Regions from separate parts of the Pseudomonas sp. MONT-RG-20F-20-E-7-02 genome, predicted to be linked through region 1. Evidence: predicted binding sites of a transcription regulator. Region 1 holds the regulator's gene; each other region holds the start of a gene.
What was found. The regulator FliA, encoded in region 1, starts transcription of late flagellar genes. The targets are predictions, from matches to a motif close to CTAAAGTTTNNNNNNNNNNNGCCGNTAA.
Positions count from the first base shown of each region.

Region 2: a site for FliA is predicted at 2,113-2,140, ahead of L8I05_RS21345 (methyl-accepting chemotaxis protein). Genes of this name have one in related genera too.
Region 3: a site for FliA is predicted at 1,993-2,020, ahead of L8I05_RS07685 (methyl-accepting chemotaxis protein). Genes of this name have one in related genera too.
Region 4: a site for FliA is predicted at 934-961, ahead of L8I05_RS19865 (methyl-accepting chemotaxis protein). Genes of this name have one in related genera too.

Region 1 is NZ_JAKNQN010000001.1:421,998-425,806, reverse strand. Features, by position in the region: gene L8I05_RS01950 (chemotaxis protein CheA) at 1-903, opposite strand, end outside; gene L8I05_RS01945 (protein phosphatase CheZ) at 915-1,703, opposite strand; gene L8I05_RS01940 (chemotaxis response regulator CheY) at 1,722-2,096, opposite strand; gene fliA (RNA polymerase sigma factor FliA) at 2,265-3,005, opposite strand; gene fleN (flagellar synthesis regulator FleN) at 3,002-3,809, opposite strand, start outside.
Region 2 is NZ_JAKNQN010000007.1:259,997-263,805, reverse strand. Features, by position in the region: gene L8I05_RS21360 (class I SAM-dependent methyltransferase) at 1-159, shown strand, start outside; yybP-ykoY riboswitch at 211-330, shown strand; gene L8I05_RS21355 (TMEM165/GDT1 family protein) at 420-1,004, shown strand; gene L8I05_RS21350 (M48 family metallopeptidase) at 1,132-1,950, opposite strand; gene L8I05_RS21345 (methyl-accepting chemotaxis protein) at 2,179-3,809, shown strand, end outside.
Region 3 is NZ_JAKNQN010000002.1:535,753-539,561, forward strand. Features, by position in the region: gene L8I05_RS07675 (LysR family transcriptional regulator) at 1-817, opposite strand, end outside; gene L8I05_RS07680 (aldo/keto reductase) at 937-1,932, shown strand; gene L8I05_RS07685 (methyl-accepting chemotaxis protein) at 2,079-3,809, shown strand, end outside.
Region 4 is NZ_JAKNQN010000006.1:428,181-431,989, forward strand. Features, by position in the region: gene L8I05_RS19855 (hypothetical protein) at 1-11, shown strand, start outside; gene L8I05_RS19860 (FKBP-type peptidyl-prolyl cis-trans isomerase) at 160-777, opposite strand; gene L8I05_RS19865 (methyl-accepting chemotaxis protein) at 1,037-2,956, shown strand; gene L8I05_RS19870 (glyoxalase superfamily protein) at 3,600-3,809, opposite strand, start outside.

The sequences.
Region 1 (3,809 bases):
GGCCACTTCGGTGAACTTGCCTTTGCCGTGCAATTCGTCGAGCAGGGCTTCGAATTCGTGATCGGAGATCAGCCCGTCGCCGGCAGGTTCAGCCTTGGCGGCTGGCGCTGCGGCGGTCGCGGCGGTCGCGGCGACTTCCGGCAAGGCTTCGGCCACAAACGTGCCTTTGCCGTGCAGTTGGTCGAGCAATGCTTCGAATTCGTCGTCGGTAATGTCGGTGCTGGCAGGCGCAGCCGGTGCTTGCGGTTCGGCGGCAGCAGGCGCCACTGCGTCGGCGGCGAACTGGCCTTTGCCATGCAACTGGTCGAGCAAGGACTCGAACTCAGCGTCGGTAATGTCTTCGCTGGTCGGCGTGGCAGGCGGGGCTGCGGGCGCAGCGGGTGCTTGCGGCGCTTCCGCCTCGGCCTTCACGGCGCTGAGGGAGTTGAGCAGCTGTTCGAACTCGCTGTCGGTCACATCCGCTTCAGGCTCGGCCACCGGCGCCGCTTCCACCACCGGCGCAGCCGTGGTGTCGGCAGGTTCGGCCAGGCGCGCCAGGGCGGCCAGCAGTTCCGGGGTGGCAGCCGTGATCGGGGCACGTTCGCGCACTTCGCTGAACATGCCGTTGACCGCATCCAATGCTTCGAGAATTACGTCCATCAGTTCCGAGTCGACGTGTCGCTCACCCTTGCGCAGGATGTCGAACACGTTCTCGGCGATGTGACAGCACTCCACCAGCTCATGGAGCTGGAGGAAGCCGGCGCCCCCTTTTACAGTGTGAAAACCGCGAAAAATTGCATTGAGCAGGTTCGCATCATCCGGGCGGCTTTCCAGCTCGACCAGTTGTTCGGACAGTTGCTCTAAAATTTCGCCGGCCTCTACAAGGAAATCCTGAAGGATTTCTTCATCGGCGCCGAAGCTCATGTGGGTGCTCCTTAGAAGCCTAAACTGGATAACAGGTCATCTACGTCATCCTGACCTGACATAACGTCTTCACGTTTATCGGCATGAATCTGCGGACCTTCACCCTTGGCGAGATGTTTTTGTGGATCTTTTTCCGAGAGGATCGCTTCGCGGTCATGTTCGATGCCGGCAAAACGATCAACCTGGCCGGCCATGAGCACCAATTTGAGCAGGTTGCTTTCCACTTCGGTGACCAATTGGGTCACGCGCTTGATCACTTGACCGGTGAGGTCCTGGTAATCCTGGGCGAGCAGAATGTCATTGAGGTTGCTGGCAACCGTGCGGTTTTCCTGCTCGCTGCGCGACAAAAAGCCGTCGACCCGACGCGCCAATTCACGAAACTCTTCCGCACCCACTTCCCGACGCATGAAGCGGCCCCAGTCAACGCTGAGGGCCTGCGCTTCGGTGGCCATGCCGTTGACCAGGGGCGTGGCGTTTTCCACCAGGTCCATGGTGCGGTTGGCCGCTGCCTCAGTCAGCCTGACCACGTAGGACAGGCGTTCGGTAGCATCGGTGATTTGCGAAATCTCTTCGGCCTGGGGCATATGCGGGTCAATCTGGAAATTGACGATCGCACTGTGCAGCTCGCGTGTGAGCTTGCCCACTTCCTGGTACAGGCCGCGGTCACGGGTCTGGTTGAGCTCATGGATTAACTGCACCGCGTCGCCGAACTGGCCTCTTTCAAGGCTGTCGACCAACTGGTGAGCATGCTTTTTCAGGGTCGACTCAAAATCGCCCTGTGACGTTTCTTTATGCTCCATAGCTCCCCCGTGGCAGCATCAATGACCGATGCGTTCGAAGATTTTTTCGATCTTCTCTTTCAAGGCCAGCGCAGTGAATGGTTTGACCACGTAACCGTTAACCCCGGCTTGGGCGGCTTCGATGATCTGTTCACGCTTGGCTTCGGCGGTCACCATCAACACAGGCAAGCTGCGCAGTTTTTCATCGGCGCGCACGTGACGCAGCAAGTCGATGCCGGTCATGCCCGGCATGTTCCAGTCGGTTACCAGAAAGTCGATGCTCCCGCTGTTGAGGATCGGAATCGCCGTAATGCCGTCATCCGCCTCGACCGTGTTGGTGAACCCAAGGTCACGCAACAGGTTTTTTATGATCCGCCGCATCGTTGAGAAGTCATCAACGATGAGGATTTTCATGTTCTTGTCCAATTCGACCTCCAAGCAGTCTTAAACGCGCCCAGCACCTGGACGCGCCATTTCAATCAACAGGCGTTACACAAAAAGGACTGCCCAGGGCACCACGGAACGAACCCGCGAAGGCTTGAAGCCTTCGCGGTAGCGTCTGCAGTGTCCCCACACTGCCTGTCAGCGCGCGCGCCACTCTCCCAATCGCCCCCGCAAGCGGGCTGCGCACTGGCTGTGCAACTGGCTGACACGCGATTCGCTGACCCCCAGGACCTCACCGATTTCCTTGAGGTTCAGCTCTTCGTCGTAGTACAGCGCCAACACCAGTCGCTCACGCTCCGGCAAATTGGCAATCGCATCCGCCAATGCGCCCTGGAAACGTTCGTCTTCCAGGTCGCGCGACGGTTCGAGATGAGCACTCGCGCCGTCCTCGTGCAGCCCTTCGTGTTCGCCGTCCTGCAACAGGTCGTCGAAACTGAACAGGCGGCTGCCCAAGGTATCGTTCAAAATCCCGTAGTAATCGTCGAGACTCAATTGGAGTTCGGCCGCAACTTCATGATCTTTAGCGTCACGACCGGTTTTTGCTTCAATTGCGCGAATTGCGTCACTGACCATTCGCGTGTTGCGGTGTACCGAGCGCGGCGCCCAATCCCCTTTACGCACCTCATCGAGCATCGCGCCACGGATACGGATGCCCGCATACGTCTCGAAACTCGCCCCTTTGCTCGCGTCGTATTTGGTCGACACTTCGAGCAAACCGATCATGCCGGCCTGGATCAGGTCTTCGACCTGCACGCTGGCGGGCAGGCGTGCCAGCAGGTGGTAGGCAATGCGCTTGACCAGGGGCGCATAGCGCTCGATCAGTTCGCCCTGGCTGTCACGTGCCGACTTTTTGTAAAGGTTGTAGCCGCTGGATGTCATAGCACAGGTCCCGCGCTCGTCTGATGCACCAATCGCTCGACGAAAAACTCCAGATGCCCCCGAGGGTTGGCGGGCAACGGCCAAGTATCGACCTTCTGGGCAATAGCCTTGAACGCCAGTGCGCACTTCGAACGAGGGAACGCTTCGTAGACTGCACGCTGCTTTTGCACAGCCTTGCGCACACACTCGTCATAAGGAACTGCGCCAACGTATTGTAAGGCGACATCGAGGAAGCGATCCGTGACCTTGGTCAACTTGGCGAACAGGTTTCGCCCTTCCTGCGGGCTTTGGGCCATGTTGGCCAGCACGCGGAAGCGGTTCATGCCGTAGTCACGGTTGAGCAGTTTGATCAGGGCATAGGCGTCGGTGATCGAGGTGGGTTCGTCGCAGACCACCAGCAGCACCTCTTGCGCGGCGCGCACGAAGCTGACCACGGACTCGCCGATGCCGGCGGCGGTGTCGATCACCAGCACGTCGAGGTTGTCGCCGATGTCGCTGAACGCCTGGATCAGGCCGGCATGCTGCGCCGGGCTCAGGTGCACCATGCTCTGGGTGCCCGAAGCGGCCGGCACGATGCGAATGCCACCGGGGCCTTGCAGCAGCACATCGCGCAGCTCGCAGCGGCCTTCAATCACATCGGCAAGGGTGTGTTTGGGTGTCAGCCCCAGCAACACGTCGACGTTCGCCAGGCCCAGGTCAGCATCCAGCAGCATGACGCGACGGCCAAGCTCTGCCAGGGCCAGGGACAAATTCACTGACACGTTAGTTTTCCCGACGCCACCTTTGCCGCCGGTCACCGCGATC
Region 2 (3,809 bases), on a different contig from region 1:
CTGCGAAAAGCCGCGAAACACCTGGCAAAAGGCGGCGAACTTCGCTTGGTTGCCAACAGCTTCCTCAAGTATCAGCCGCTGATCGAAGAGCATTTGGGCGTGTGTGCAATCAAGGCCGAAGGCAATGGTTTTCGCATTTATCGTGCCAAACGCGGCTGATGGCTTTTTGAAAAAGAAGGCTTGCCGAATGGGTTTTGCCTAGGCAGAATCCGCTCCGTCCTAGGGGAGTAGTCTCCCACGAGCGCCATGCTCGTCCGGCATACGTCAACATACTTGGTCAACAGACCATGGCGTATGCGACCCAGGAGTCCGCACAGACGGACCGGGGTTTGACAAGACCTATGACACGCACACCTTACCCGGGGCGGGAAGGCTGTACGTGTCATAGCCGTGTCGACCCGCCCCTGGAAACCTACCTGATGCTGGATTCATTACTCGTTCCTACCGCAATCGTTGCCTTGGCCGAAATCGGCGACAAGACGCAGCTGCTCGCGCTCATCCTGGCCGCACGCTTTCGCAAACCCTGGCCGATCATCGCCGGCATCGTCGCCGCGACCCTGGCCAACCATGCGGCCGCCGGCGCCGTGGGGGCCTGGTTCGGCAGTTTCTTCTCGGATGCGGTGTTGCACTGGATCCTCGCGGCGAGCTTCTGTGCCACGGCGCTGTGGACCTTGGTACCAGACAAACTCGACGATGACGAAGCCAGTACCACGCGCAAGTTCGGCCCGTTCCTGACCACGCTGATTGCGTTCTTCCTTGCCGAAATCGGTGACAAGACGCAGATCGCCACGGTGATGCTGGCGGCGCAATACCCTGAGCTGTGGCTGGTGATTATCGGCACCACGCTGGGCATGCTGATTGCCAACGTGCCGGTGGTTCTGGCAGGGAATTTTGCGGCGGAGAAACTGCCGTTGACGTTGATTCGCAGGCTGGCGGCTACGGCGTTCTTCGTTCTGGCGGTGGTGGCGGTGTACAAGGCCATGCAGAGCAGCGGCTGGATCTAGACCGACCTGATCGTTCCCACGCTCCGCGTGGGAATGCATTCTGTGACGCTTTGCGTCGCGCCTTTTAGAGCGGACGCAGAGCGTCCAGAGCGGCATTCCCACGCAGAGCGTGGGAACGATCGATCAATCAGGATTTTTTGGCCTGCTGATACAACGGCATCACCTTCGGAATCGCCGCCTGCAATGAGGCGATTCGGCTGTCGGATGCCGGGTGCGTGCTCATGAATTCTGGTGGCGCGCCCTCCGAAGCCTTCGCCATCTTGTTCCAAAGCGTGATGGCTGCGTTCGGGTTGTAGCCGGCACGGGCCGAGAGTTCCAGGCCGATCAGGTCCGCTTCGTTTTCATTCGCACGACTGTTAGGCAAGGTCATGCCGTAGTTGGCCACGGTATCGGCCAACGCCAGGCTGTCCTGGCCCAGACCGAACAGCGCACCGGCGCCCTGCTTGGCCATCTGGATTCCATAGGCCTTGGACATGGCCTCACGCCCGTGTTCACGCAACGCGTGGGCGATTTCATGGCCCATCACCGCCGCCAGCTCGTCATCGGTGAGCTTGAGGTTGTCGATCAACGCGCTGTACACAAAGATCTTGCCGCCAGGCCCGCAGTTGGCGTTCATCTCATCGCTTTTGATCAGGTTCACTTCCCACTTCCACTGCGCCGCATCCGGGCGGAAAGTCGGTGCTTGGGCGATCAGACGATTGGCGATGGCCTGCACGCGCTTGGCGTTGGCGCTGGTCTTGTCGAGCATGCCTTTGCCGCTCGCCTCACCCAGCGTCTGCTGGTAGGACTGGGCATACATCTGGTCGACTTCCTGGCTCGACAGCATGCTGAACATGTACTGCTTGCGCTCTACCCCAACGGCCCCGCCGCTGGTGGTGTTAACCGACTGGCAACCGGCCAGCAACATCGCCGCAACCAACCCACTTACCGCCAATGACTTCTTCATGAACACGCTCCCTGAAAACATGGCGCGTATCGTAGGCGCTCATGTGTATCAGCGCCAGATACACAAGACGTGTAACCGCTAACTTTCAGATACATCCCACACACCCACAGCGGCGGCGAACAGCCCATTTGCGACATCCGGCACTATTTCACCGGCCCGGCCTTAAGCCTCCCGCGCCCGTGGCCGATACAAAAAGGCAGCCCATCTGCCCTTGCGCCCGGAGCCTTCATGAAATTCAAGTCGATTCAGTTTTCTGTCGCCGCACTGACCGGCGCCATCGTGCTGAGTGTGGTCGCGGTGCTGGTGCTCTACGCCGTGTTTGCCGGCGCGCGCACCCAGGAACTGGTGCAGGAACGCACCCAGGCGCAATTCGAGCAGATCATCGAGCAACGCCTGACCGCATTGGCGCAAACCCAGGCCACGTTGATCCAGCGTGAATTGGAAGCACCGCTGGTGACCGCCAAAGGCCTGGCCACCGCCAACGCCCTGCTCGGCATGAAGGGCGCCAACGGCGAGCCGGCCCTGCAAGTGGGCCGCGAACAACTGATCAACCTGCTGCACGAAACCGTGGTGCGCAACCCGAAAATCCTCGGCGCTTATATCGGCTGGGAACCCAATGCGATCGACCACAATGACGCCGCCTACGTAAACACGCCGATTGTCGGCATGGCCGCCGACGGCCGTTTCCTGCCGTGGTGGTATCGCAATGCCGATGGCAGCCTGGGCCTGGATAAACTCGCCGACGTCAACGACCAGAACATTCTTTCCACCGGCGTGCGCGCCAGTGAGTACTACCTGTGTTCCAAAGAGAGCAAAAAGCCCTGCGCCATCGACCCCGCGCCTTACAAGGTCGGCAACGCGATGGTGATGCTCGCCTCGTTTATCGAACCGATCATGATCGACGGCACCTTCCAGGGCATTGTCGGCGCCGACCTGTCGGTGAACTTCATCCAGGACATGCTCACCCGCGCCGACCAGAACCTCTATAACGGCGCCGGTGAACTGGCGCTGATTTCCAGCAATGGGCGCCTGGTGGCGTACACCAAAGACGCTAGCAAGCTCGGCGAAAAAGCCACCGACCTGCTCGACAGCAATGAGCTGGCCAACCTCGGCCAGCTGAAAGTCGGCGAAGTGCGCTACGACATCGACAAGGAACACGGGCATATCGAGCTGTTCCTGCCGTTCAACATCGGCCAGGCCGAAGCGCGCTGGACCTTGATGCTGCAACTGCCGCTGAGTGCGGTGATGGCCGACTCGCAGCAACTGCAAAGCGACCTGCAAGCCCAGCGCAAGACCGACACCTTCGGCATGGCCATGGTCGGCCTGCTGATCGCCTGCATCGGCTTGCTGGTGATCTGGCTGGTGGGCCACGGCATCGCCCGCCCGCTCAAGCAAATGGTGGCCATGCTCAACGACATCGCCCAAGGCGAAGGCGACCTGACGCGCCGCCTGACCAGTGACCGCGCCGATGAACTGGGCGCCATCGCCACGGGCTTCAATACCTTCCTGATCAAGCTGCAGGGCATGATCACCCAAGTGGTGAGTTCTGTGCAGAAGGTCAGCGATTCGTCGGAGCACACCGCCGATATCGCGATTCGCACCAACCAGGGCGTGCATAAACAGATGGTCGAGATCGACCAGGTGGCCACCGCCGTGCACGAGATGACCGCCACCGCCCAGGACGTGGCACGCAACGCCACCCAGGCCGCGCAAGCCGCCAGCCATGCCGACCAGGCCGCCAGCCAAGGGATGCGCATCGTGCGCGACACCTCCACGTCCATCGGCGCGCTGGCCGAAGAAATTGGCCGCGCGGTGAGCGTGGTGCAAACCCTAGCCAAGGACAGTGAGAACATCAACGC
Region 3 (3,809 bases), on a different contig from region 1:
ACAGCGCGGTCAGCGCCATCGTAGGCACCGGCAGCTGTGGCAGCACGTGCACCAACGTGCCCTTGGCCAGCTGTTGCATGGCGTGATAGTGCGGCGCCTGGATCAGCCCATAACCGGCCTCGCATGCGGCGAAATACGCATCGGAGCTGTTCACCGAGACAACCTTCGGCAAGTTGACCGGGCGTAGTTCGGTGCCAATCTGGAACTCCAAACCAAACCGTTTGCCGCTGGCACTGGAGAGGTACTCGACCATCTGGTGCCCGGCCAGATCGTCCAGGCTCGCCGGCACGCCCATGCGCTCAAGGTACGCGGGGCTGGCCAACGTCAGTTGATCCATCACGGCCAGCGGCCGCGCCACCAGCGATTCGTCCAGTGCCAGGCCACCGCGCAGGACACAGTCGACGCCCTCGCGGATCAAGTCCACGGGGCGGTCGTTGAGGCCGATCTCCAGTTCGATCAGTGGGTAGCGTGCGGTAAAATCTGGCAACGCGGGAATCACGATCAACCGACCAATGCCTGAGGGCATGTCGATGCTCAGGGTGCCGCGTGGGTTTTGGCGACTCACCGAAAACACCGCCTCGGTTTCTTCCAGGTCCATCAATAACTGCACACAACGCTGGTAATACGCGGCGCCGTCCAGGGTCGGGCTGACCTGGCGCGTTGTACGCTGCAACAGCTGCACGCCCAGGTGTGCTTCCAACTGCTTGATCAGGATGGTCACCGATGCTCGGGGCAGTTGCAGGCTGTCCGCCGCCTTGGCGAAACCGCCCAATTCCACGATTCGAGTGAACACGCGCATGGCGTTAAATCGATCCAAAGCCGGGCTACCTTGTTGGATTGTTTAGAAAATCATAATAGTGATAGCGGTTTTAGCCGCTTTATCCACGGTTTGTCGAGGAGAACAATAAGGCCTTTCCCACCACAGGAGCTGCTCCGATGCACACTCGTCAACTCGGCAAAAACGGCCCTAAGGTCTCCGCCATCGGCCTCGGCTGCATGGGCATGACCGACTTCTACACCACCGGCACCGATACACAGGAAGCCATCGCGACCCTGCACCGCGCGCTGGAGCTGGGCGTGACCCTGCTCGACACTGCCGATATGTACGGCCCTCACACCAATGAAACACTGATCGGCAAGGCCATCGCCGGCAAGCGTGACCAGGTGTTCCTGGCCAGTAAGTTCGGCTTTGTACGCGACCCATCGAACCCGGCTGCACGCGGCGTAAATGGCCGCCCTGAATACATTCGCCAGGCCATAGACGGCACCTTGAAACGCCTGGGCGTCGAAACCCTGGACCTCTACTACCAGCACCGGGTCGACCCCGAAGTGGCCATCGAAGAAAGCGTCGGTGCGATGGCCGAGCTGGTCAAGCAAGGCAAGGTGCGTTACCTGGGCTTGAGCGAAGCGTCCGCCGCCAGCCTGGAGCGCGCGCACAAGGTGCATCCGATCAGTGCCCTGCAAAGCGAATACTCGCTGTGGAGTCGCGACCAGGAAGACAACGGCTGTCTGGCTGCCTGCCAGCGTCTTGGCATCGCCTTTGTGCCTTACAGCCCCCTGGGGCGTGGTTTCCTCACCGGCGCGCTGAAGAGCCCGAATGACTTCGCCGCCGACGACTACCGCCGCTCCAGCCCGCGCTTCCAGGGTGAGAACTTTGCAAAAAACCTGCTGCTGGTGGAGCAGGTGCAAGGGCTGGCGGCTGAAAAAGGCATTAGCGCCGGGCAACTGGCACTGGCCTGGGTGCTCGCACAAGGCGATTACCTGATCCCGATTCCGGGGACCAAACAGCGCAAGTACCTGGAAGAAAACGTGGCGGCTGTGGATGTCACGCTGAGCCCTGCCGAATTGACGGCGCTGGCGTCGATCTTCCCGGCGGGTGCTACGGCCGGTTCGCGCTACCCCGAATTTGCCATGCAACTGGTGAATCAATAGCCTTTTCAGACCAGAGCGCACCGGTTCACGGGGCGCTCTGATTATCTTGCACCATCGTACCTAAAGCTCTTCCTTGCCAAGCCGATAGCCCGACGAAGCTCTAACAAAGCCGCGTCGATAATAAACGCTTCGTAAGGACGACCCCCATGCCCCCATTGCGCTCCATTCAAACCCGCTACACCGTGTTTCTGGTGCTGTTCGTCCTGGTGCTATTTGTGTTGACCGTCGTGGGCATTGGCCAGTTGGTCGCCCCCACGCTCAAACACACCGAAGAACAGGTGGTGCTCAACCGCATCGCCGAAGTGGCCCAACAGATCCAGGGCGAACTCAACAAGGTTCAAGCCCAGCAACGCAGCATCACCCAGACCATCCCGCTGCTCGACAGCGATGCCATCGACAAGGTGCTGCCCGGCCTGGTGGACCAGTATGGCGAACTGAAAGTCTTCGGCGGCGGGATCTGGCCGCTGCCCAACCAGCGCACGCCAGGACGCAACAAGCACAGCACCTTCTGGCACCGCGATGCCTCGGGCAAGCTGGCGGTCAACACCTTCTGGAACAGTGACGCCGCGCCCAATTATTACGACCAGAGCTGGTACAAAGGCGGCCTCGCCTCGCCACGCGGCCAGTGCGCCTGGGCAGCCGCCTACAAGGACGACGCCAGCCAGGAGCCGCGCACCAACTGCGCCATGGCCATCCAGCGTGACGGTGCGGCCTACGGCGTCGCCACCATCGACGTGACCCTGGGGTTTTTCAATGACCTGGTCGCCAGCAAGGAAAAAGACATCGGCGGGCAGATGCTGATCGTGGAAGGCGACGGCAAGATCATCAGCAACAGCACGCGCATCAGCGGCCCGGTGGTGTTGAAGAACATCAGCGAACTGGCCGGCACCTCGGCCTTCGCCGCCCAGGTCAGCAAAGCCCTCGCCCATCGCGACCAGGCGCTGCAGCGCAGTGAGTTCGACAACCAGGGCGTGGCCAGCACCTTCTACATGCGCCCGATCGAGGGTACGCCGTGGTTCCTCGCCACCGCCCTGCCCACCTCGCTGATCACCGCCCAGCGCGATGACGTACTCGGCACCCTGGCCATGCTGCAAATTCCCATGGTGTTGCTGCTGGTGCTGTTGGCGTTCTACGCGATTCGCCAGTTGGTGCAGCGCATGAAGTCGCTGAGAACCAACATCGACGCATTGTCGGCCGGCGATGCCGACCTGACACGGCGTATCACCATCCGTGCCGAAGACGAAATGGGCGCCATCGGCCATTCGGTCAACCGCTTTATCATCTCCCTGCAAAACATGATCGGTGAAGTGACCCAGGCCACCGGCGCCATGTCGTCGGGGCTTGAGCAGTTGCAGCAGACCTCGGCGCAGACCAACCGGATTCTGGTGCGGCACGCCTCGGAGACGGACCAGACGGTCACCGCCATCACCGAAATGAGCTCGACCGCCGACACCGTTGCGCAAAACGCGGCTGAAACCGCCTCGTTTACCCAGCGCGCCAACGAACACGCCGATCGCTCCCGCGTCGTCGTCGGTGAAGCCTCCAACAGCGTCAGCGCGTTGATCGGCGAAGTGGCCAGCGCCACACACACCGTGGAAAACATGCGCCAGGACGCTGCGCGCATCACCGAAACCCTCGGCGTGATCGGCGCCATTGCCGGCCAGACCAACCTGCTGGCACTCAACGCCGCGATTGAAGCGGCACGGGCCGGCGAGCAAGGTCGTGGTTTTGCGGTGGTGGCCGATGAAGTCCGGGCGCTGGCGGCACGCACCCAGGCCAGTACCTCGCAGATCAATGAGATGCTCGCACGCCTGACCACGGGGGTGAGTTCGTCGGTGGCGGCCATGGAAAACACCCAGGCCAGTTGCCAGTCGGCA
Region 4 (3,809 bases), on a different contig from region 1:
TCCATCCATGATTGACCACCCGAAGCCTGAATGCACCCGCTCTATGTGGGAGCTGGCTTGCCTGCGATAGCATCAACTCGGTAAGACTTTAGACCGAGTCGTCTGCATCGCGAGCAAGCCCGGCTCCCACACAAGGCCAGGTGCAACCATCAGCAGGTCTTACAGAACGTCAAGCAGCTCGACGTCGAACACCAGAACGCTGTGCGGCGGAATGCTGCCAACGCCTTGAGCGCCGTAAGCCAGTTCGCTCGGCACGTACAGACGCCATTTGCTGCCGGCATTCATCAGTTGCAGGGCTTCGGTCCAGCCGGCGATCACGCCGCCAACCGGGAATTCTGCAGGCTGGCCGCGCTCGTAGGAGCTGTCGAACACAGTGCCGTCGATCAGGGTGCCGTGGTAGTGGGTACGCACTTGGTCTTCACGGGTCGGCTTGGCGCCGCTACCCGCGGTCAGCACTTCAAATTGCAGGCCGGAAGCCAGGGTGGTGATGCCGTCACGCTTGGCGTTTTCAGCCAGGAACGCCAAACCAGCGCCAGCAGCCGCTTCAGCCTTGGCAGCCGCTTCGGCTTGCATGATTTCGCGGATAACTTTGAAGCTGGCCGCCATTTGCTCTTGGTCAACGCGGCTTGGTTTGCCTGCGAACGCGTCGGTCAGGCCGGCCAGGATCGCATCAATGCTCACGCCCGGTGGCGGGTTGTCGCGCAGTTGGTCGCCCAACTGACGGCCGATACCGTAGCTGACGCGGGTTTCGTCGGTGGACAGATTAACTTCGGACATGAAGAGGCTCCGCTGTAGGACAACACGATTTCCCGTGCCATCCAAAACTAAAAGGGCCAGCAGACTAGCACACAAGGCCTGCCCGTGATGAGCCCCTGCCCTACGCCATAAGCCACACGGCGATCGCAACCCTTCGTCGCACCCGGATTAAAAATATTTCAGAATCACCTGACGCCGCCGATACAGCCCTACACACTTTGGCTGGCTCAAACAAAAAAACACCGTCCAGCAGACACACATCATTCTTGCGGAGCATTCGATGAATAGCTGGTTCGGCAACATCAGCGTCAACCTTAAACTCGGCCTGGGCTTCGGCCTGGTGCTGGTCCTCACCTCGATCCTGGCACTGACCGGCTGGACCAGCCTGGGCGGCTTGATCGACCGCAGCAACTGGATGAGCGACATCACCCAGCTCAACGCCTCGCTGACCAAGCTGCGCATCGTGCGCCTGCAATACATGCTGGCTAACGGCGATGAAGCGGTGGCACAGAACGTCCAGACTAATCTCGACGCCTTCGCCGCCCAGCAACAGAAGCTGCTGGACAGCTTCAAGAGCCCGGAAAACCTCAAGCTGCTCAACGAGCAGAAAGCCGTCATCACCGCGTATCAGCAGTCCTTGAACAAAATGCGTGAGGCCTACCGCAACGGTAACGCCGCGCGCCAGGTCATGGGCGACAAGGCCGACATCGCCAACGCCCAGATCGACGCGCTGGAAACCACTGTGCAGCAGATGCCTGACAGTCCGGAGCGCTTCACCCAGTACCAGGCCGTCACTCACGCCAAGGAAGACTTCCAGTTGAGCCGCTACGAAGTGCGCGGCTATACCAACAGTCCCAGCGCAGAGACCGAAGCCCGCGCCGCCGCACAGATTGAAAAAGCCATCAGCGGTTTGAAAAATCTCAGCGCCGCATTCGGCGCCAGCCAACAAAGCGCATTGACCTCGCTGGAAACCGCGCTGGGTGCCTATCGCAGCGCCGTGCAAAGCTACAAGGCCGCCAACGCCAACATCGTCAGCGCCCGTGCGGAAATGACCACCCAAGGCGCCGATATCGTCACCATCAGCGACAAGCTATACGACATCCAACTGGATCGCCGTGACGCCGAAAGCGCCCAGGCCCGCAGCCTGCAACTGATCAGCACCTTGCTGGCCCTGCTGGTCGGCGTCATCGCGGCACTGGTCATTACCCGCCAGATCACTCGCCCGATCCAGGAAACCCTGGCCGTGGTGGAGCGCATCGCTTCCGGCGACCTGAGCCACAACATCCAGGTCACCCGTCGTGATGAATTGGGCGTGTTGCAACAAGGCATCCAGCGCATGGGCACCACCCTGCGTGAATTGATCAGCGGTATCCGCGATGGCGTAACCCAAATCGCCAGCGCCGCCGAAGAGCTGTCGGCGGTTACCGAACAGACCAGCGCCGGCGTGAACAGCCAGAAGATCGAGACCGATCAAGTCGCCACGGCGATGCACGAAATGACTGCCACTGTGCAGGAAGTCGCACGCAACGCCGAGCAGGCCTCGCTGGCCGCTGCCGATGCCGATGGCCAAGCCCGCGCGGGCGACAAAGTAGTGGCCGAGGCCATCGCCCAGATCGAACGCCTGGCGGCTGAAGTGGCACGTTCCACCGACGCCATGACGCACCTGCAACAAGAGAGCAACAAGATCGGCAGCGTGATGGATGTGATCAAGGCGGTGGCCGAACAAACCAACCTGCTGGCACTCAACGCCGCGATTGAAGCCGCGCGCGCCGGTGAAGCCGGTCGTGGCTTTGCCGTGGTCGCCGACGAAGTCCGTGGCCTGGCCCAACGCACCCAGAAATCCACCGAAGAAATCGAAGGCCTGGTGGCCGGTCTGCAGAACGGCACCCAGCAAGTCGCCACCGTGATGAACAACAGCCGCAGCCTCACCGACAGCAGCGTCGAGCTGACGCGCAAGGCCGGTGTGTCGCTGGAAAATATCACCCGTACGGTGTCGAACATCCAGTCGATGAACCAGCAGATTGCAGCCGCGGCCGAACAGCAGAGTGCCGTGGCTGAAGAGATCAGCCGCAGCATTGTGAACGTGCGTGATGTGTCCGAGCAGACCGCCACGGCGAGTGACGAGACAGCCAAGTCGAGCGTGGAACTGGCGCGTTTGGGCAGCCAGTTGCAGCAGATGGTCAGCCATTTCCGGGTTTAAAAAACCAAAAAGCCGCCTCGGCGTAAACCGAGGCGGCTCCACTTCTCAGACCTTACAGGTCATCGAAGCTGTCCCGCAGGAATGTCCACACGTGATAAACACGCACGGCATTCACTACGAGGTTCCACGTACGTCGTGAAAACTTAGACATACTCGGCCCTCCCTGAGTTGGGCCTTACCTCCAGCACACTTACCGGAACACGTGGGCCTTTGGACGCGGGTCGATGCGCCCTTTGAGGTGGCCGGGCTAGTGGTCCTTCCGCATCAATCCGGCACGGATTACTAGCCCGTGGCGGTCGGTCCAGAATTCGCGCGCATACCTGGCTCACCTAAAAAGCGACAAACGTAGAACGGGGAAGATGCTAACCAACATTCCCGTCTGAGGTGTGTCAAACAGTGGTCAAATATCCAGCATCTATCGGTAGATTCATTACAAGTTTTTGCAGTCAAATCCGCGTATGGATAAAGACCGAAAAGCACTCCCTGCCAACCATACTTTCCGGCTTGCGTGACGACGTGACTGGCAGGTAGTATCCAACTGCGGGTCGATGCATCCTTTGAGATAGCAACCCCAGCCACTCACTGGGTTTGCAATAAAAAACCGCCCTACTAAGGCGGTTTTTTATTGCCTGCGATTTACCCATCACCCCTCGCCTTCCTCGACAAACACCAGCCGATTCCCAAACGGATCGCCGATGCTCATCTCCCGCGAGCCCCACGGCGTTTCCTCAACCCCAGGCTTGGCATACCGATAATCCTTGGCCAGCAACTGCTGCTGATACGCGTCCACGCCCTGCGCCTGAATACGCACCGCCGACCCGGGCGAAGCATCGCCGTGATGCTCGGACAAATG